Stratiformator vulcanicus: one gene and its partner. The protein of the gene in region 1 interacts with the protein of each later gene in a pairwise test. Links are inferred from orthologs where the notes say so. Each region holds a gene or a part of one and is shown on either strand. Other genes may lie near its edges.

Region 1 (5,740 bases):
CGATCACGGCGGCTGCCCAGTCGGACGAGCCGGAGCGGGAACTTCGCCGGTGCGATGAACTCGGTGTGAAATTGATCCTGAAGGGGACCGACGAATACCCTGCGATGCTTTCGGAACTGCCCGATGCTCCGCCGGTGCTGTATGTGCGGGGAGAACTGTTGCCGCAGGACCAGCTCGCGCTGGCGATCGTCGGGTCACGGGGCTGCACCTATTACGGACAGCGGCAGACGGAGAAGATCGCTGGCGGACTCGCCCGGGCCGCGGTGACGGTCGTCAGCGGTCTGGCCCGCGGTATCGACGGCCATGCCCATCGTGCCGCGCTGAATGCGGGCGGACGCACGATCGCCGTGACCGCGACCGGGATGGAAACGGTCTATCCGCCGGAACATGCGGATCTGTCCGATGAGATCACCGCGAACGGTGCGATTGTGACGGAATTTCGTCTTGATCAGAAACCGCTCGCCGGGCTGTTTCCACAGCGGAATCGCATCATCAGCGGATTGTCGCTCGGCGTGATCCTGACAGAGGCTTCCCGGAAAAGCGGGGCGCTGCACACGGCCCGTCACGCGGTGGAACAAAATCGGGAGGTTTTTGCGATCCCCGGCCCGATCGACAGCGGAGCGAGCGAGGGCTGTCACGATCTGATCCGCGACGGAGCGACGTTGATCCGCGGCGTTGATGACGTGCTCGAAGCGCTGGGGCCGCTCCGCGAGTCGATTCGCGTTCCCGTTACCGAACGGGGCCGCCGGCCGAAGAAGAACGATCGAGATGAGCCTTCCGAAGAGCGTACCGTCGCCAGTCCGGCCGAGTTACTGCTGACCGATCAGGAGCGGCAGGTGCTCGATGCCGTCGCGGCGCAGCCGGAGGCGGTCGACCTTGTTCTGGAGAGGGCGGCAATCGAACCGGGGCGGACCTTGGCAACGCTGACGATGCTGGAGATGAAGCGGCTGGTCCGCCGGCTCCCGGGAAATCGCATCGTCCGATCATCGTGACGGGCCGGTCTCTCACGTGCCCTCCGAGGCGAAGCGCGTGTCAACCCCGGTGCGGGAAATTGGTGTAGGCACCTTCCCCGAGGTTTGCTAGCGTTCGCGCGCTTCCATTTCATCTCAGGGAAAATCCCATGGCTTCCCGCCTTCGCAGCGATCGACCGTACGATGCCTTTATCTGGACCGTCGCCTTATTGGCGTTCGGCGGCTTGACGATGTGGCACTTCGAAATGTGGCCGACCGGCTGGAATCCGGAGCATGCCATCGAAGTCACCGACCTCAATGGTGAGGGAACCGAAGCCGTTGAAGACTTGCTGCCGGAAAGCGAGCTCGACGTTCCCGGTACGCTGGTGAACAACGACTTCGACGAGTCTGCTCACGAGGCGACTAACAACAACCAAAATTCCGATGTCGACCTCGCCGTGTTCGAGCAGAGTGAACCGCCCCAGCAGGCTGAGCCACGATTTCCGGAAGAATTAAATCTGCGCGATCAGGTTGCGGCATTGCCGCAGCGCGTGCCGCCGCAGTGGCCGCCGACCGAACCGGCCCGGACCGCCGAAATCGATGGCCCGGACCGTGCCGTGAGGTCTCAAGCCGGCGCGGTGATTCCGGCCTCTTCTGTACGGAACGAAGGCGTCGATGATGGCTGGCCTGCTCAGAAAGGGGCAACCGACGCGTTCGCAATCAAATCGTTTCACCCTGACGACCAGCATGTGCTTCCGCCGACGACCTCGGCAAACTTGGGGCGGACCGATGAAGACTTCAGTTCGGAACAGCTTGCCTCGCCGCGGCAACTGAGCCAGTGGTTGCAAATCGCCGATGCGAAATTGGCTGAGGGGAATCTTCGCGACGCCAATCGCCTGTTCAGTCGAGCTCTCTGGGGGTCCGAACGGCCTTCGGGAGAGTTGCTTGAGAAAATCGATCGGACTGCCGCAAAGTTGTTCTTTCGGCTCAGCGATCGCTATCAAGCGGACCACGTGGTCAAAGCCGGCGAGTCGATCGAGCAAATTGCCCGCAAATATGACGTTTCGTGGCAGTATCTGGCTCGACTCAATCGACTCAATTCGTTCAAGCTGACCCCGGGCACGAAACTGAAGGTCGTGACCGGGCCGTTTGGCGCAACGATCGATCAATCCGATTTCGTGCTGACTTTGCACTTAGGCAAGGAGCGTCAATACGTGCGCCGTTACCCGACCGGTTTCGGACAGGATGCCCCGATTCCCTCGGGCCGCTACCTTGTGGCCGGACGGGTGATCAATCCTGACTACCGCGGGCCTGACGGAACGATGGTGGCCGGTGGATCGGCCGCCAATCCGCTCGGCGGGTTTCGGATCAAGCTGACCGACGCTACGGGCCGCCTATCCTCCGTCTCGATCCACGGGACGAATGATGCGAATCTCGTGGGTCGGCCGAGCGGTCCTGGCACCATTCGGCTGCGAAATGAAGATGCTGCCGAGCTGTTCGATATGCTCAGCGACGGCTCGGTGATTACCGTCCAACCGTAGCGTCGGCTCTCGAAGACATACTTACAAGCCGCGCACGAAGTAAACGGATCTATTGCGTCGATCCGCTTACTTCGTGCGCGGCTTGTTGCGTGATCGACACTTCGCGTCTTTCGAACCGGGCTCGTCATTCGCCACCAAGGTTGGTGTGCCTGAATGCGGCTGGTACAATCTCTGGCTCAATCGTGATGGACCGAGCATCGGGCGACGTTGAAATGTCGCTTTCGCGTGCGTCGGTCCGTCAGACAGGTTAGCCTCTCGCCATCGTGCCGGTGTCAGTTTTCGTTCGGCAGGACGAAGCGGCGACACGGCCTCAGTATAGCCATTGTACGGAACAGACCGCATGTCGAATGAGACCGTCGCCGAGCCCGCCTCCGGCATCGACGAATTGGAGCTCCAGGATTGGTACGAATCGCTCGAAGATATCCTGTATCGCTACGGGCCGGAAGAAGCCGGCCATTTGCTTGAGCAGTTGGAGGAGCGGGCGGCCCGGCGTGGCGTCGTGTTGCCGTTTTCCGCTACCACGCCGTACCAGAATACGATTCCCCTGTCGCAACAGCCCGAATACCCGGGTGACATGGAATTGGAACAGAAGATTCGGCGGCTGATCCGCTGGAATGCCGCCGTGATGGTCGTGCGGGCCAACAAGCACGAAGACGGCATCGGCGGGCACATCTCAACCTACGCGAGCTCCTGTACGCTCTACGAAGTCGGCTTCAACCATTTCTTCCACGCCCGGACCGACGACCACACCGGCGACATGGTCTACTTCCAAGGGCACGCCTCGCCCGGAATGTATGCCCGCGCCTTTATCGAAGGGCGGTTGGAAGAGTCGCACCTGGAGAATTTCCGCCGCGAATTGCCACGCGGCAGCGGCCTGTCCTCCTATCCGCACCCGTGGCTAATGCCGGAATTCTGGCAGTTCCCCACGGTCAGCATGGGTCTCGGGCCGATCACGTCGATCTATCACGCACGCTTTTTGCGATACCTCAAGAATCGCGGAGTGATGGAGACCGATAAATCGAACGTCTGGTGCTTCCTCGGCGATGGCGAAATGGACGAGCCGGAGAGCCTTGGGGCGATCACCCTGCCCGCTCGCGAAAAGCTCGACAATCTCATCTGGGTCATCAACTGCAACCTGCAGCGGCTCGATGGACCGGTCCGCGGCAACGCCAAAATTATCCAGGAGATGGAAGGCATCTTCCGCGGCGCGGGCTGGAACGTGCTCAAAGTCGTCTGGGGCAGCACCTGGGATAAGGTCTTCGAGAAAGACGAACAGGGCAAACTCGTCAAACGCCTCGGAGAGATGGTCGACGGTGAGTACCAGCGTCTCAGCATTGAGTCGGGCGCTGAGAACCGTGCGCAGATTTGCGGGGATGACGAAGACCTGCACCGCATCCTCGGCCACTTCAGCGATGAAGAAATCGACGACCTGCGTCGCGGAGGCCATTCGCAGCGCAAGGTTTACGCCGCTTATAAGAAGGCGACCGATCGAAACGGCAAGCCGACCGTCGTGTTGGCGAAAACAATTAAGGGCTGGGGACTCGGCAGCGCGGGTGAAGGCAAGAACGTCGCCCACAACGCCAAGAAGATGACTCCGGACGAATTAAAGGCGTTTCGCTCGCGGTTCAGTCTGAATTTCACCGACGAAGAGCTTCAGGAAAAACCGCCCTTCTTGCGGCCGGAGAACGGATCACCCGAATACGAATATCTCCACTCGCGGCGAAAAGAACTCGGCGGCTTCGTCCCAGCGCGACGACCGACCGATGAGAGCCTGCAGATTCCGGCGTTGGATGTCTTCTCGAAATACCTTGAAGGCACCCGCGAAGGCCAGTCCGCCAGCACCACATTTGTCTTCGGGCAGATCATCGCTTTGCTCATGCGGGACAAGAACATCGGCAAACGCGTCGTGCCGATCATTCCCGACGAGGCCCGCACCTTCGGCATGGAAGGCCTCTTTAAGCAGGTCGGCATCTATGCGCCGTTCGGGCAGCTCTACGAGCCGGTCGATCGCAATCAATTGATGTACTATAAAGAATCGCAAAGCGGGCAGTTGCTCGAAGAAGGGATTAATGAAGCCGGGGCGATGTCCTCCTTCATTGCGGCGGGCACGGCTTACGCCAACCTCGGCTACAACATGATCCCCTTCTATGTTTATTACTCGATGTTCGGGTTTCAGCGGGTCGGCGACCTTTGCTGGCTCGCCGGCGACAGCCGCACCAAAGGCTTTCTGGTCGGCGGAACGAGCGGCCGGACATCCCTGAACGGCGAAGGCTTACAGCACCAGGATGGGCACAGCCAGTTGATGGCGTCGACGATCCCCAACCTTGTCGCCTACGACCCCGCCTACGCCTTCGAATTGACCGTCATCATTCAGGACGGATTGCGTCGGATGTACGCCGATGGCGAGCAGGTCTTCTATTACCTGAGCGTCTACAACGACAACTACGAGATGCCGCGGATGCCCGAAGATGACGACGGGCATATCCGCGAGGGCGTCCTCCGGGGCATGTATCAATTCAGCAGCACGCTCGAAGGCAAAGAGTCGAAGGCATCGGTCAGGCCGCAATTGTTCGGGAGCGGGCCGATTATGAATTGCGTGCGGGAAGCTCAGGATATCCTCGCCGAGAAATTCGGGATCGGAACCGACGCCTGGAGTGTGACCAGCTACAACGAATTGCAGCGTGAGGCTCGCGCCTGCACTCGTTGGAACCGGCTTAATAGCGACAAGTCGCCTCGCAAGAGCTTCCTCGAAAACCAACTCGACGGCATCGACGGTCCGGTCATTGCCGCCAGTGACAACATTCGCGCCGTGCAGGATCAGGTTCGCGAGTGGGTTCCGACCCGCTACGTTGCGCTCGGCACCGACGGGTTCGGACGCAGCGAAACGCGTGACAACCTGCGACGACACTTTGAAGTCGACGCCGAAAGCATCGTCTACGCGACTCTGGCCGCGCTCGCAGAGGACGGCCACTTCGACAAGTCGAAGCTTCCCGGCATTCTTAAAGACTTCGGCATCAACCCCGAAACCATTGACCCGATCAAGGCCTAGCGGCCCGAAACAAGCCCGCAGCGCAAGCAAGGGATTTAATCGAGAACACCACGCGTGCACGAGAAACCAAATTAAGGCATCGTGGTAATGCGATGTCTTAAGAGCGAAATCCCTCGCTCGCGCTTCGGGCTTTTCTCACACTGAATTTTAACTTTTATCTCCTTCCTCCTCGCCCCTGACTCGTTCAAGCAATGATCGAA
Region 2 (16,036 bases), 1.4 Mb from region 1 along the record:
GAGTGTCCGTTCCAACATCCAGCGGACGGTGGAATTGGCCAACAGAGGATTACTAAGAAACGCGGTGGCGGTGGCGAGGTCGCCGATCCCGTGGACCCGGCTCAATGCCCAATCGGGCCACGCGGCTCCATCGACGGCAATCTGCGCCGCCTTCGCTTCGATCACCAAGCTCGGGATATCCACGTTGGCCGGACACTCGCTGCGACATTGGAGACATTGAAAGCAGCGGTCGGTCAGGTCGCGACCGGCCGGCGACGCAAGGTCGGTCGCCGTGACATCTCCCCTCAAGAAACTTTCGAATACGTTGGCCTTACTGCGAGGTGACGATGCTTCGGCAGGGTCGGCTCGAAATACCGGACACATCCGACCGGCATCACTTCGACTCTTGCAGTTGCCGCAGCCATTGCAATCGGCAGCAACTTGAGTCGCCGTGGGCGCCGACCAGCGAAGTTGAAGTTGCGGCAGGGCTTCAGAGTCAACTGATTGGCGGAGCCGTCGGATCGTCACGTGGGGATCATCGGTGACGATTTTTCCCGGATTCATCAGATTGTGCGGATCAAATATGTCTTTGACTTCGCGAAAGACGCGATAGAGTTCGCCGTGTTGCGTGCGAAGAAACGCGGAGCGTGACAGTCCGTCGCCGTGCTCACCGCTGATGACTCCTCCGTGCCGAATTGCGACGGCGTACAGGTCGCGCGGGATCGCCTCAAGCAGCCGGTCACGTTCCGGGCCGGGGCCGGGTAAGAACGGGCGGAAGTGAATCTGACCGTGCGCGGCATGGGCGTACATCGTCGCGGTCACTTCATAACGCTGAAACACGTTCTGCGCGTTGCGGACGAAGTCGCGCAGCGCGGCCGGCGGGACGGCGATGTCTTCGACGATGGGGACCGGGCGCCGTTCGCCGCCGAGCCGGGTCAGGCGGGGGATGATTTTCCGAGGGATGGACCACAGGTCGTCCACACTCAGGGCCGTCTTCGATCCGGAAACGGCCTGCGCGGCAACATCGGCCGTTGCCGCGACATCTTCGATGGCGTGCAAAACGTCAGCCATGCGGCGGCCGACATCGCCCGCTTCTTCGCCCTCGGTTTCAATCAACAGCGCGGCGCCGGCAGCACGCGGCACTAATTTTTCAAACTGGATTTCGGTTTCACGCACCAGTGAAAGATGCCGACGATCGAATAGGTCGCAAGCCGATATGGGAAAATCAGCGGCACACACCGCTGCGGCGAGCGCATCGTCGAGCGACTCGAACAGCACGAGCGAGACCGCCGAATGAGGCGGTATTGGCTCAATGCGAAGCCGGGCCTGCGTCAGAAGCCCCAACGTTCCTTCTGACCCGACCAGTAGCGGTGTCAGGTCGATAGGCCCGCCAGTTGTCTTCAGGCGAAGAAAATATCCGCAACTGTCACGCTCGCGCTGCGGCTGCAATCTCTCAATCAACTCCTGACGCTCGCCCAGCAGCGACTCCATCCGAGTGACGATTCCGCTCGCCGAATGATGTTGTCCTCCGTCGTCGGATCGATCTGCTCCGGTGCGTAGCACTTCGGCATCGCTGAGGACGACGTTGGTTCTTGCGGTGTGACGCCTCACGTCGCCGACGGCAATGGACCGCGAGCCGGACGAATTGACACCGATCATTCCGCCAACCGTCGTGACCGCGGCGTTGGCCGGGTCGGGGCCGAACCGATGGCCGGTCGAACGCAACTGACGATTCAATTCACTCAGAACGACCCCGGGTTCGACATCGACGTATTCGTCGTCGCGGCTGAGCATGCGCCGCATGTGACGGGAGAAATCGACTATCAGGCCCGGTCCCAGCGCTGCTCCGGTCGTCGAAGTTCCGGCTCCCCGAGCGATCAGGGGGGTATCTTCTTCGTTGGCGAACCGGACGATCGCGCGAACGTCGTCGATGTCGAACGGAAACGCAACACCCAATGGGACGGCCCGATGCAAACTCGCATCGGTCGCATACATCGATCGGGTGACCGGATCGGTGCGAATCTCACCTCGCAGATCACCGCTCAACTCGTCCGCGAGGCGTTGTCGTAGATCGTCCAAACGAGGACTCGATACCGAAAGAAGACCAAGTCGACGAACGATGATTCGTCGGAAAGTTGCTCAGTGCCGCCAACCGTCAAATTAGTTGGGTGAAGAGAAAAACAAAAGCGGAGCGCTACGATGTTCGTTGCGGCGTTTGAAAGAAAACGCGTCTCGCGACGAGAGGTCGAGTACGACCGGCAAATCGAAGACGGTGATTGAATACCCGGTCAAGTAGCGGGTTCCGGCTTCGATTAATACAAACTCGATGAGTTTCTGTGCGCAGAAGCCGCCACAGGCTCTAATTGGAGCTGAATTTCGGCGGAAATTCGGGTTTCAGCGGTCCGGTCGGCCCGACCTCGTTGATGAGGATCTCGCGAATAATCTCGCTGCGATCGTCAATGTCATCGGCGCAGAGCATCTTGTAAATCATCGGTCCCGACAATCCCAGCGCTGAGGCGATGACGTCACAAACGAGTCCCAGGGAGACGATCGGGTCGGTCGCCGACTCGATCACGCCTTTCAGTTCGACCTTCGGATACTTTTTCTGAAAAAGTGCGATCAATTCCTGCCGACGCGAAACGCGGTCAATTTGTGACGGGATGAGAGCCCGATCCTGTTGAACTTCGAGCCGACCCACGCGGTACGGCAGATCGTTCGTCTCCTCGGACAGCACCTTGGCTCGCGCTAGCCCCTGCAACATCAGGTAGTAGCGGCCGTCCTCAAGTTGCTCTTCGGCCGCGATCTTTCCGAGGCAGACGTGATCGTAGATCTCAGGCTCGTGAAACTCCGGCGTGTCGTCCCAGCCCGGCTGCAAAACCGCCATCGCGATATAGCGATCGGACTCCAACGCGTCAGCCGTCATCTGCCGATAGCGAGGCTCAAAAATGTGCAGCGGCATCAGCACGTGCGGAAAGAACGCCACATTAGGCAGCGGGAACAACGGTACCCGACCGGAAAAGTTCTCGAGTTGGCTCGACAGGTCGAACGGGTGTTCCATGGTCTGAAAAATCGATGAGTGGTCTTCGAATACTCCGCTGGAATCCGTCAATTTTATGCGCCGGACCACTGAAGGACAGACTATTTGCTCGGTATTTCTCTATTGCGGCTGATCGATCCGCGTCAGCAACGCGACAATCGGCATCACTGAATCGGCAAATGCGCGGCTATCGTGACTGCAATGCACGACCTCGCCGCCCCTCGAAATTTCGATTGCGCCGAAGGTTCGTATCGCACCTGCTCTTCGCCTAGACTCTCACGGCGGAATCGTACTGCCTTATCTGCTCGGAAATCACGGAGAATTCAGTTGCCGCGTGCAACCGCGAAGTCGAAGTCCAGTGATGCGGGCGTCTCAAGTGACCAGCGCCGGCGGGCCGGCACGATCGTGCGTCGGTTGGCCAAAACCTATCCCGATGCCGAATGCGCGCTGGTGCACCGCAATCCCTATGAACTGGTGGCGGCGACAATCCTCTCGGCCCAATGCACCGACGAGCGGGTCAACTTGACGACCCCCGCCCTGTTCAAGAAATACCCGACGCCCGAGAAACTCGCTCGTGCGAAGCAGGCCGATGTGGAAAAGCTGGTCCAGTCGTGCGGTTTTTTTCGCTCAAAGGCCAAGAGCCTTCTCGGCATGGCACGCGGGCTGGTTGAAAACCACGACGGCAAAGTCCCTCAGGATTTGGACTCATTAGTGAAGCTGCCCGGCGTGGGCCGTAAGACCGCGAACGTCGTACTCGGGGTCGCGTTCGGCATCCCCAGTGGCGTGGTCGTCGATACTCACGTCAAGCGGATCAGCAATCTGCTCGGCCTGACACGAAGTAAGAATCCCGAGATCATCGAACGTGATCTGATGGCCGTGCTGCCGAAGAAACACTGGATCGACTACTCGCACCGGCTTATTCATCACGGACGGCAAATCTGCAAGGCCCGGAAGCCAGCCTGCACCGATTGCCCACTGCTTTCGGTCTGCCCACGCGTCGGCCTCGACCCGCTCGAATGATCCCTTTGTCGTTTCAATAACATAGAGCTTTAACGTCCCTCACCACTTACCTCTTACCGATCACCTCTGTCAATGATTCTGACCGGCCCCGAAATTCACGCGCGCCTCGGCGGCGATATCAAGATCGATCCGTTCGAAGAAAGTCGGCTCAATCCGAACAGCTACAATCTGACGCTGCACAACGAGCTGATGGTCTACGACGACATCGAACTCGATATGCGGCGGCCCAATAACGCGACGAGGAAGATCATTCCCGAAGAAGGTTTGCTCCTCGCCCCGCAGCGGCTCTATCTCGGCCGTACCGTCGAAATGACGGAAACGCACAACTTGGTACCGATGCTGGAAGGCCGCTCGTCCATCGGCCGACTAGGTCTGTTCGTGCATGTGACTGCGGGCTTCGGTGACGTCGGCTTCCGAGGCTACTGGACTTTGGAAATGTTCTCCGTCCAACCGATTCGCATCTATCCGGGCGTCGAGATCGCCCAAATCTTCTTTCACACCGTCGAAGGCGACATTCGCGAATACACCGGCGGCAAGTATCAAAACAACCGCGATATCCAACCGAGCCTGCTCTACAAAGAACTGCTCCCCGATCCGCAGAAAGAGCTCACGTTCGATGATGAACCCTATTTCGATTCCGGGTTAAGCTGAGCGACTAAAAAGGCCCGCGGTTCGCCGGAACCACGGGCCTTCTTTTCACGTGAACGACTGCGATTGCGAGCAACGGCTGTCGTTGTCTCATCAACCTTACAATCGTTCCGATTACACGCTCTCTGCTGAAGGGACGACGAACGGCTCGCGATACTCGCGAGTCAGCATCGGGTTGGCTTCTTCGGACCGCACGCCGACGAATTTCTCCTTCGACGGATCGATCATCAGCTTCGGCCCCAAGGCCAGAGGTGTCTTCCCAAGGTCGACGCCGTTCTTCTTGAGATGACTGACGGTGCGGTCGAAGGTTTCGACCGCTTCATCGTTGCCATCAAGAGCTCCGCGAATCTCGGATTCGCTCGACTCCTCGCCAAGGCGATAAGAAATATTGCCGAGATGGCACAGGGCACTGGAGAGATGGCCGTCGAGAATCTCACCATTCAGGACCGTGCGGTCTCGATTGCGAACGCCTTCGACGAAGTTGTCGAAGTGGTCATTCGTGGAACCGCCGCCGAAGCTCTTGACCTTATTCCAATCCTTGTCGAAGACGGACGACCGACCGTAGCTGTGCTGAACGGCGTAGCCTTCACTTCCGTAGAAGATCACCCCGATCTTCGCCTGCTTGTAGGCGTCCGTCTCGAGGCCGCGGGTTTCGAAGACCAGCTTTTTGCCATTCGGGAAGGTGTGAATCGAAACCTCCGTGTTGGCCGTCGTCCCGGCGTCTTCGTAGCCGAGCCGGCCGCCGTACGCGACGACCGAGTCACCGATGTTCTCAACGCCGAGGCCCCAGCGGGCGACGTCCATCTGATGAATACCCTGGTTGCCGAGGTCGCCGTTGCCATACGGCCACTGCCAGTGCCAGTCATAATGGAACTGCTTTCGCGGCACATCTGAAAGCATCGGTGCAGGGCCGAGCCACTCGGAGTAATTCACGCCCTGCGGCACGCCATACGAGCCGGCCGGGCCGATGCTCTTGCGGCGTTTGTAGCACAAACCGCGAGCGAGCTTGACCTCGCCGATGCCGCCGTTCAGGACGTACTGCACCATCTCGCGGGTGCCCTTCATCGTCCGGCACTGCGCCCCGAATTGGCAGACTTGGTCGTACTTGCGGGCCGCATCAACGATCCGGCGACCTTCCTCGACGTTATGGCTGACCGGCTTCTCGACATAGACGTCCTTGCCCGACTGGATGCCCCAAATCGCCTGCAGCGCGTGCCAGTGATTCGGTGTCGCCACACTGAAGATGTCGATGTCTTGAGCGTCGGCGGCCGCGCGGCACTCGTTGTAGTATTTAGGCCGCTTACCGGTCCGCTTGTAGACCTCTTCGACACCCTTCTTCTGACCGACACCTTCGTCGGGGTCGACGACCGCAACCACCTCGCAGTTGTTCCGATTGATGAAGCCGTTCAGGTGAGTCTTACCCCGGCTGCGCAGACCGAGGACCGCAACGCGAAGCGTGCTGTTGACGTCCTGCTTCGCTTTGGCCAGTGCGGTCGGAAACGTGAAGGGCGCGAGGGAAGCGGCTGCCGCGGCGGCGACAGACTGGCCGAGAAATTTCCGACGGTCGGTATTTGTTGGATTCGACATCACAATACACCTGAGAGCTGTTGGAGTGGGCGGGATCAGCGAGATGATGACAATCTTCGTGTCGTCGAATTTTCGCTGACGAACCTATCAGAGTATGTCGAAGTGTACTCCCCCGGTCCGCAGCGATGCAAACGGGCATTGGGGAACTTCGATCAGTCGAGCACTTCGCCGAACGCGTGCTGAGCGGAACCGACGATCAGAATTTCGTCTTCGCTCGAGAGCAGGCGGCGAACCTCGTCTTCATGCTCGAGCGGGATGAAGAAGAGGTCTTCGACGAGGTCGCTGCCGAGCTGACTCAACAGATAGACCCGGGCCCAATCGAGCGCATCAACGAGTCGCGACGTGTCGCCGAGGTCAACCGCCGCGTTTTCTCTTTTGAGGGCACTGACGACGTCAATCGGTTGATCGAAACGTGCCAGCGCCGCGATCTCTGCGGGCGGTTCCTCGCTGAGATCGGTCAGCACGACGATGCGACCGTCCCGACAAACCAACCTGCGGGCAACGTCGACGGCCGCAGCGAGGCGAGACCACGCCTGCCCGGGGGAGTCGCCCAGTGCCGAGTCGACCGCCACGACGACGGTCTCCGACCGCTCGGGCTGAGACAATTTCCAACTTTCCGTTTGGTAACGCTTCAGTCGGCGGAACACCGGTTCCGTGCCGCCGGCCAGCAGTTGGGAAATACCGCCCCCTGCCCCGGCGACCGCTTGGACGGTGAACTGCGTCCCCAACAACCATCCGATTTCGTCAACGGTCTGACGGAGAGGACGTTCGTCGTCGGGACCGAGTTCACGATGCCCCGCACCTCGGATTCGCTGAATCGCCTCCACGTTCGAGAGCCATGGGTAAAACACGCTGTTCGTGCCGCAGTAGCCCAACAGCGGATCGAATGCCGTCAGGCCGATCGAAATCACGACATCCGCATCAATGACATGGCTCGAAAGATAGATGCGTTCCCCAGTCGAGGTTGAAGCCAGATAGCGACAGGCCGCCTCCGATCCCGGATCATGCTTGATGTTTTGGTACCGCGCATCTTCAGTGCTCTCGGCAACGTCTCCGCTGTCGGCCATCGTCTTTGAACTCGGCACGACCGTGATTCCATCCGCATCGATCCCCGCTCGGACCAATCGTTCGATAACGGCTGCGGTCAGCTCCGGCAGGTGCGGGGTCCGAGCATCGACAACCACGACAACCTGATCGCCGGGGATGACCGATTCCTCCAATTTTGGAAATTCGACCGGATCGTCGAGCGCCGATTCGAGCGTCGCCGTCACGTCGGCAAGTCTTGCGGGCCCCGTAAAATGGCCCGTCACCTGTTCGACAGGCAGGTCGAGTTCAAGGCACCGATCCGTTCCGTAGTGAATCGAATACTGATGCGTGTTTTCAGGAAGCAAAATGTTGAGGCTTCAATGAAGGAGGGAATCACAACGGACAATTCGCCCACGGCTTCTGTTGGGGCGCCTGCTCTTTCACCTTATGTTAAGCGTCTGCAGTCCGGCAGCAATCGAGAGATTGGCCGCAAGGACCGGACCGCAACGATTTTCCCAGCCTTGTTCAATCCCGAACCAATCGCCGACGCAGCTTCCCGGATGAGTGACGACGATTTGATGATCGGCCTGCAGTCCGGGGCACGCGATGCGTTCGCGCAGCTCGTCGAGCGCTATCAGTCCCCGCTAATCGGATTCTTCTTCAAAAACACCCGCGACCGTCAACTGGCCGAAGATCTCAGCCAAGAGACGCTGTTGCGTGTCTACAATCAATCGTGGGACTACCTACCTCAGGGCCGCTTCCGCGGATGGCTGTTCCGCATCGCCCGTAACCTGTTGATCGATACCGTCCGGAGACGCACCAATGACGCACTGGTCCATTCGGTCCGCCCCGGCTCGGACGATGAGGTCAACATCCTGACGCTGATTTCTGACGGACTGCTGCCGCCGGAAGTCAAAGCGGGACATCGCGAACTCAAAGCGATCGTCGACGACATGCTTGAAGAATTGCCCGAAGAACAGCGGCTGACCTTCACGATGCATCACTACTCAGGTTTGACGCTCTCGGAAGTGGCCGACGCCCTCGACACGTCGGTCGCGACATCGAAGAGTCGCCTGCGATTGGCCCGCGAAAAATTGCAGGCTCGCCTGGCCCGAATCGGGCTGACCGATCCCTCTGAGCGGCAGGAGACGTGAGATGAAACGGCCGGGAACTTGTCGGACTGATCGGCCCCTCGCACTCGATTCCCAGCGACGAGCGGAGGTCGCCCACCAGTCCGCGCGATCACTACAACCCGAATGGCTTTTTCGGCCACAATGCCGTTTTAAGGCCCGCGCCGGTGAACCGAATCGCTCACAGGACCGTTCACGTCCGCACCATACGGCGGGCGAGGAGAGTTGAATCATGCCTTATTTCAGTCGACTAACCGATATCGTCACCTGCAATCTCTCCGACCTGATCGGCAAGACGGAGAATCCCGCGGAGGCGCTTTCGGAAATTCTCGCCGAAATGGAACAGGGGATCGCCGGGGCGCGCCGCAGCGTCACGACGGCTTCGGCGAACGTCGAGCGGCTCAAGGGCGAGATTAAAGAGCAACAAGCTCAAGTCGGAATCTGGATGGAACAGGCTCGCAAACGCATCGCCGATGGAGACGAGGAGGCCGCTCGCCTGGCCTTGATGCGCAAGCAAGAGGTCGAGGACGTCATCGCGGGACTCGAACAGGAGCAGCGGGCCGCGGAGAAGACGAGAGTCCATCTGGAAACGACCCTCCGAGCTCTGGAGGGACGCATGAACGATGCCCGTCGCAAGCAGGCCGAGCTATCCGGCACCGCCGACGCCGCGCCGGCCGCGTCTGCAATCGCCGCCACGATGTCTCCCGAGGAGCAAAGCCGAAGAAAATCGGTCGATGACGAGCTCGCCGCGCTCAAGAAAGAACTCGGCGGTTGAAGACGCTCTCCAATGTTTGTCCGACGATCTCCGGCCCCCGTTTGCGACACAGGATTTAATGTCGCAACCGCGCCGAGCCCCTCTGGAATTGCCGAAGGAATCCATGGAGCTTTCCGCCTTTGCCGAACGGGTACTGCAAAGCCCGTCGCTCGAACAAAAATTGCTGCCTCCCGAATTGCCGCTTACCGACGACTCGCCGGGGCCGCCACGTCGCCCGGTCGAGCCGGCCCGGCCGGACAACCTTCAGTTTGCCGCTCCCAAAACCGCCCCCGCCATGCCGAAGGGTCCCGCCCTTCGTGAGCCGGCCAAACAGGCGATTGCTCACCACGTGATGGCCAATCATGAACTGCAGGCGCTGGAGGTCATGGCGTTCGTCCTGCACGCCTTCCCGGAAGCCCCGCCCGAGTTTCGACTAGGGCTGATCGACGTGATGCGAGACGAGCAAAAGCACACCCTGATGCACCTCCGCCGCGCCGAAGAACTCGGCCAGCCGTTCGGTTCGTTGCCGGTGAATTGCTACATCTGGAAAAAGTCACAGGCCTGCGAGTGCGTGCTCGACTATCTTGCGACGCTGCCGCTGGTGTTCGAGGGCCGCAATCTCGACCACACACTGGAGTTTGAGCAGTACTTCCTCGACGCCGGCGACAAAAAAAGCGCCGGCATCATGCGCGCGATCCACCGTGACGAAATCGAACACGTGCGCTTCGGCCTCGATTGGCTGCGAAAGCTAAAGCCGCCCGGCAGCGACGACTGGGAGGTCTTCAACCAGCACCTCCACTACCCGCTCCGCGCGGACAAAGCCATCGGCGACCAATTCCACGACGAACCCCGCCGCGCGGCGGGGATGGGGGAGGAGTTTATTGCGCGGTTGAGCGGCAGCGCGCTCCCTGACGGTCGCGGCTAAACGAGAGAGGTGATCTACGCGCCGAGTCCGCTTTTTCCTAGCTTCCGCAGCGTACCGATCCGATTCCTCTTGCGGCGCTAGCAGGGATGGCCGAACCCGACGTGACGACCGTCTCGATTTCGCACCCGAAATCGAATTCCGAATTGCGCACATCTCGTCGCATTCCTGAGTTCGACGCGATTCGCGTTTGGGCGACCGGTGCGGTCATCGTGCTTCACGCCGCGTACGCCTATTGCATCTGGCCGATGCCGGGGCTGGTCTGGCCGGTGCCGATCGATCAGCCGAGTCCGCTGGCCAATGCCGCCTTCTGGTGGATCGAAGGCTGGGTGATGGCCGTCTTCTTTCTGATGAGCGGCTATCTCGCTGCGCAAACGGCGGAACGCGGGGCGTGGAAACTGATCACCAGCCGCACGCAGCGCCTGCTCATTCCCCTGCTCACGATCGGCATCGTATTTGTCTTCGCAGATCTCGTCATCTGGTGCGTCGGCTTCGGCCTCACGCAGCAGGCGACGTGGCGAGAAGTCTTTCGGATGACGATTCCGCACGACATCAAGACCCATTTGTTCGGGCCAAGTCACCTGTGGTACCTCCAGTACCTCTTCCGGCTTTGCCTGTGCGTCGCGGCCATCTCGGCGGCCTCGGCGATGCTGCGAAAACGCGGAATTTCGATGCACTTGCGAGTGGCCGACCTTCTCTCGAAACCGATCGCATTCGGATTTGCTCCGCTAGTTGCCTTCGCCGGATGCCTCGCAATTTTTCACTGGTCGCCAGAGGTCTACCTCGGATTTCAGCACGACTTTCAGCCCTATCCGCCGAAGTTCTTGCACGGCACCTTATTTTTCGGTCTCGGCCTGCTTCTACATCGTTGCGATGACCCGCTTGCCGCGCTGCGCAAAGGTTGGATCGTTTATCTTTCCGCAGCGGCAGCCGTCTTTGTGCTGCTATTGCCAGTCGTTCACGAGACGCTGGCGGGCGACCGCCTTGCAACGACCGATCATCTACGCACATTGCTCCTCGCCGCATTCGCCACCACGGCAACCTTCGGGCATCTCGGATTATTCTCGCTCGGCAACTTTGGAAAGAGCGAGCGCTGCCGCTTCCTAGCCCGCGCCAGTTATTGGACTTATCTCCTCCATCATGGCCTCGTCGGCGCGGTTGCGACCGCGCTCTATTTTGTGCCGATTGCCGCGACGCTGAAGTTTTTCATCGCCGTGCCCCTCGTCGGGGCCACCTGCCTTGTGACGTATCGCCATTTCGTCATGGGCCGGTGGATTGAGCGGCTGCTCGATGGCAAGTTGTTCGTGCGGCCGAAATCCGATTCGGCCCGAGCACCGGTTAATGCTCCCGGACCGGCGGAAGCGGCGTAATCCCGGCATCGGTCTTCCGACCGGTCGCCTGCGACGGGTCGTACTCGGGGTTCGGCGCGCCCATTTGGGCACCGACTTCGCCCCGCCACCTGTCAAGTAAGTGATAGAGCCGCTGTGCGATCGCGGGTCGCTCCATCGCCAGATTGTGATCTTCGTGAATGTCGGTTTCTAAATCATAAAGTTCGAGTCGGTCGTCCTCGTAGAATTCAATCAACTTGTATTTCCCGGACCGCACCGCCCCGTGAGGCCGCGCTCCCACGGCGTGATAGTGAGGATAGTGCCAATAAATGGCTTCTCGCTCTAAATTAACATCCGGGTCTCTTAAGAGCGGAACAAGACTTGAGCCGTCGACCTCGGCGGGGAGTTCTTCATTCAGGGCGAGAAGTTCGAGGACCGTCGGCAGGTAATCAACCGAAATAATCGGCTCATGACACACGCCGCCGGCCTTCGTAATGCCAGGCATCTTAATGATCGCCGGTACGCGCACGCCTCCTTCGTAGACGGTGCCTTTTCCCTGACGAAGCGGATGATTGCTCGTCGGGCCTCTGCCTGATTTATCCAAGCCTCCGTTGTCTGACGTGAAGATAATTAGCGTCTCCTCAGCCAAGCCGTTTTGCTCCAATGTGTCGAGTACTCTTCCAACCGCGTCATCGAGCGAGCGAACCATCGCGGCATAACCCGCGTTGTGATGCACGGACTCTCTCTTAACAGTTGGTGAAATATTCTCGATATAATCCGGCTTGCCCTGAATGGGCGTGTGGACCGTATAGAACCAGTAATTAATGAAGAACGGTTCGTCCTTCCAGCTTTCAATCAGCTTGCACGCTTCCCCGGCGAGCAAGTCGGTCAGGTAGTCGCCTTTCTTTCCGCCTTCGGGAAGGTACGGAACCTGCCGTCCCCCGCGACCGTACGGATAGAAATAGGATCCGGGCAGCCCCATGTGTCCGCCGCCGACGTTCACGTCAAAACCCTGGTCGGTCGGCAGGTAGCCAATCCGTCCTTCGACCGACCGCGGCGACAGGTGCCATTTGCCGATGTGCGCGGTTTGATAGCCTGCTTCCGAGAGGACATCCGCGATCGTCACTTCTTCAATCGGCAGCTTCTTTGTCCAGTCAGGAAGTTCGAGTTTGCGGTTCGTAATCCACGTGTGCCCCTCAATGTAGTCGGTCAGATTCAAACGCGCCGGATACTTCCCCGTCAGCACGGCGGCGCGTGTCGGCGAACAGACATTGCACGCCGCATATGCATTCGTGAATTGCACGCCCTCCGCGGCGAGCCGGTCAATATTCGGGGTCTGATAAAGGTCGCTGCCGGCGTAACCAAGATCGGTCCATCCGAGATCGTCGACCAGAAACAACACCACGCTGGGTCGCTCGGCAGCCATCACCAATTGATGCGACAGACCTAGAAACGCGAACGCGACAATGAGACGAAGCATGGGCAGAACCTATCAATATTTCCTTGAGCGATCACGCTCAACCTAGTCGACGAATCGCAGCGAACACAAGGGACGGCATGATTCTCTGAGTTGCAAAATATGCTACGGGCGATCACCATCTCAGCACACCGTCGATACGTTTTCCAGAAGTCTCGGCCCTACCTGACCGACCATGTTAAATCTACTATTTGACCGCCTCCGCTACGACGAAGATGAGCGCCGCATGATGCGGGCCGTCCGCTTCTGGGGATTCGTGCTCGTCCTCAGCCTATTCGTTGGATACTACGGGCTGAAAGAGGTCCGCTATCGCGTCTTTGGAACCCGTGCGGATGCCAAAGTGACGAGCATTTCGCAGCCGAAAGGCAAAGACAACGAGAACTTAAGACGGGTGAGGTTCTCGATAGAAACCGAAGATGAAGCCAACCGGCGAGGCGAAGAGGTCGTTGGCAAAAGTTGGACACCGCCGGGCCGCGATTCACTGAGCGTCGGAGACAGTATTGAGGTTGTCTTTCTATGGGGAGTCGAAGAATCATCACGTCCCGCGGGGACCGAGAGCAACTTCGTTCTCGTCATCTTTTTAATCGCTGTGACGGCCATCACGTTGGCCTGCATCTTCTTTTGGCAATGGGCCAGCAAACAGGCGAACTATAAATCGCCGCAGTATCGGGCGCATTACTAATCTCAAGACAAATCAATCTGACCACCGAACTGCCGCACCGCTTCATAAACAACGGTGTTGGCGGTGCTGGCGAGATTGAGGCTCCGCACTTCCGGCCGCATCGGCAACTCGATTGTGGTCGCCCGATGCTCCGCCAGAATCGACTCCGGCAGGCCCTTCGACTCACTGCCAAACAGCAGGATATCGCCTCGCTCGAAAGTCGCTTCCCAAATCGTGCGGCCGCCGCCGTTCTCAACGCACCACACCGTCGCCTCGGGATACCGCCGCGGCACCTCCCGCCAATCATCGACCGCTTCCCAGTCAAGATGCTGCCAATAATCCATCCCCGCCCGCTTCAGATAACGATCGTCCAATCGAAATCCGAGCGGCCGCACAAACCACAACTTCGCCCCGACGGCCACACAAGTGCGACCGATATTTCCGGCATTCTGAGGGATGTCCGGACGATGCAGGACGATGTGGAGGAATGACATTGGTGATTGATGAGTCCTAAAATATTCAGCTTGGCAAACTGAACCTTTAATCTGCGCCGGGCAGCGATTGCTGCTGAATGACGATGTCAAGCGGTTCTCCGTCGCTGCCGAAGGAGGGATCGCGACCGTCATCGATGCCATTCGACCCGACCCCGTAAACGACAAGTTGATCATTCTCAACAAGAATTTGAAATGGTTGATCCGTATAAGGATCGAGAACAGGCTCCGGCAGAAATCGAGGAACCAACTCTCCCATTTCCTGCGGCCATCTTCCGTTTAATTTCTCAATGCGAATCGCCGCGACGAAAACGCGCATCGCCCTTGTATAGGCTTCCGCCCGAGCGAAAGCTTTCGCGAGAGTCTCAGTCGCCCCAATGAGAAGCAACATGCCTCCGTCGCCAAAACCCGTGTCATGTGCAACCTCATGGGATGCGGTATCGAATGCAATGTTCCATTCTCTGATGGAAAGCCTGGTAGCGCCCAAATACTTTCTCAATGACCTTAACAGGAAGAGTCGGTCACCGGCCGGTGACGTATTTCGAAGTAGAAACAGGGTTCTCGATCGCTCGCAGATAAGCGATTCCGTCGCCATATCTTTGAACTTAATTGACTTCAACTTATTTTGAATCGACAAGAGTTGATCATCGTTTAATGTTTCAGCCGTTCGCTCGACGCACGGCTGCAGCATTCTGACGAGATTGGCGCGAATCAATTGCACGATCGGCTCCGGTGTCCGCCCGATCGCACTAATCATTCGCAAGATTGCGAACTGCGCATCGTAGATACGTTCCGGCCTATCGTCGACCGTCGCTCGATAGCACTCCACCGCGAGCAGTCGCGTTGCCCATCTCAGGTCTTCACAGAACTCTTGCGGCAAATCATCCAAGCTGTCGTAACCAATCTCAGCGAATATGTATCGACCGCGATCATCGAAATTAATCAACCGATCGATCGTTGAACGCAGTTGATCGGAGGTCGATCGTAGAGCGGCGACATACGCCTCCGGATCATCGACTTCCTCAGGTGAAAGCAGGTATTCGTAGTTCCGCTCGGCATCGACGAATGCCTGCTCCGCGGACTCATCAACGACCACCCATTCACCCTGCCCAATAGGGTCCGATCCGACCATTTGCCTATGGTACGCCCGCATCTCCTCCGGAGTGATCGGCTCTCCCGCCGCGCGAATCCGCGCGATCTCCGCATCTAAGGCCCATTGAGGACGAAGGTAAAACCAATACCCGCCGCCGCCGCAAAGTAGCAGGACAACGGCCGCAACCGACGCCAACGTCACCCACACCCAATGCAGCATGCCACAATCCGACGCCTTCTGCCTCGAATCCTTCTCCCTCTTATTTAGGGCGGATGAAATCGTGCGATGCTGTCGCGCTGACTCAGTTTCGGAAGACTTCGAACGATGGCGCCGTGGCGGCAGGTCAGGCATCCAATGCTCTTCTCATAAGGGGTGGGGCAGGCGCATCCGATGCATGTTACTCACCCGAGAAAGGCTGGATGTCCATGACCGCAACAGCGAGTTGTCTACGACCGCGTCGCTCATGTTAATCCGAACAAAATCGACCGCAGGTCTCGCCGGAGCGGGATTCGAGAAATGTGGGCCCGCTGCCATCACAATGACAGCCGTCCGTAATTACTCTTCGATATATCCCGCGATCTGATTCATAACGTCGTTAAAATTGCCTGCCAGATCTCGGCGCCGGTCGCGGGTCAATTTGCGAAATTCAGCGTCGGACAGGCCCGTCAGTGCACCCAACGTCGGATCGCAGAGTTTGTCGGCATCCGCTTTGATGTCGACGTACATCTGATAGAGACTTCGCAATTCCCCTTTGATCGACTCGGGTAACGACTCTTCAGCCAGCACCTCGTGATAGGCCGATTCGGTCTTAAACCGGAGTACCTCATCGATTTTTTCGCGACTCTTGGTCGCTATTTCCTGAGCCTCGCTCCCGAGAAAACGA

The links.
Region 2: the proteins of aceE (region 1) and nth interact in binary tests that used the Escherichia coli proteins (3 or more experiments, as listed by UniProt). The link is inferred for Stratiformator vulcanicus from one-to-one orthologs.

The regions. Positions count from the first base shown.
Region 1 is NZ_CP036268.1:913,374-919,113, forward strand. Bases 2,492-5,740 are described here. They hold aceE (pyruvate dehydrogenase (acetyl-transferring), homodimeric type), read left to right. Parts: upstream 2,492-2,831; coding sequence 2,832-5,540; downstream 5,541-5,740. Other genes in these bases: Pan189_RS03400 (2-oxo acid dehydrogenase subunit E2), read left to right, coding at 5,732-5,740. In the rest of the region: DNA-processing protein DprA, read left to right, coding at 1-992; Pan189_RS03390 (L,D-transpeptidase family protein), read left to right, coding at 1,121-2,491. UniProt on the Escherichia coli protein: Component of the pyruvate dehydrogenase (PDH) complex, that catalyzes the overall conversion of pyruvate to acetyl-CoA and CO(2).
Region 2 is NZ_CP036268.1:2,304,321-2,320,356, reverse strand. What follows is about bases 2,270-5,189. They hold nth (endonuclease III), read left to right. Parts: upstream 2,270-3,343; coding sequence 3,344-4,036; downstream 4,037-5,189. Other genes in these bases: Pan189_RS09065 (Gfo/Idh/MocA family protein), read right to left, coding at 4,799-5,189; dcd (dCTP deaminase), read left to right, coding at 4,109-4,687; Pan189_RS09080 (LON peptidase substrate-binding domain-containing protein), read right to left, coding at 2,339-3,037. In the rest of the region: Pan189_RS09085 (FAD-binding oxidoreductase), read right to left, coding at 1-2,058; more of Pan189_RS09065, read right to left, coding at 5,190-6,271; Pan189_RS09060 (lactate racemase domain-containing protein), read right to left, coding at 6,424-7,662; Pan189_RS09055 (RNA polymerase sigma factor), read left to right, coding at 7,858-8,451; Pan189_RS09050 (PspA/IM30 family protein), read left to right, coding at 8,660-9,202; Pan189_RS09045 (DUF455 family protein), read left to right, coding at 9,363-10,106; Pan189_RS09040 (acyltransferase family protein), read left to right, coding at 10,193-11,473; Pan189_RS09035 (sulfatase), read right to left, coding at 11,442-12,911; Pan189_RS09030 (hypothetical protein), read left to right, coding at 13,084-13,590; Pan189_RS09025 (tRNA (cytidine(34)-2'-O)-methyltransferase), read right to left, coding at 13,593-14,063; Pan189_RS09020 (hypothetical protein), read right to left, coding at 14,110-15,372; Pan189_RS09015 (trypsin-like serine peptidase), read right to left, coding at 15,709-16,036. UniProt on the Escherichia coli protein: DNA repair enzyme that has both DNA N-glycosylase activity and AP-lyase activity. The DNA N-glycosylase activity releases various damaged pyrimidines from DNA by cleaving the N-glycosidic bond, leaving an AP (apurinic/apyrimidinic) site.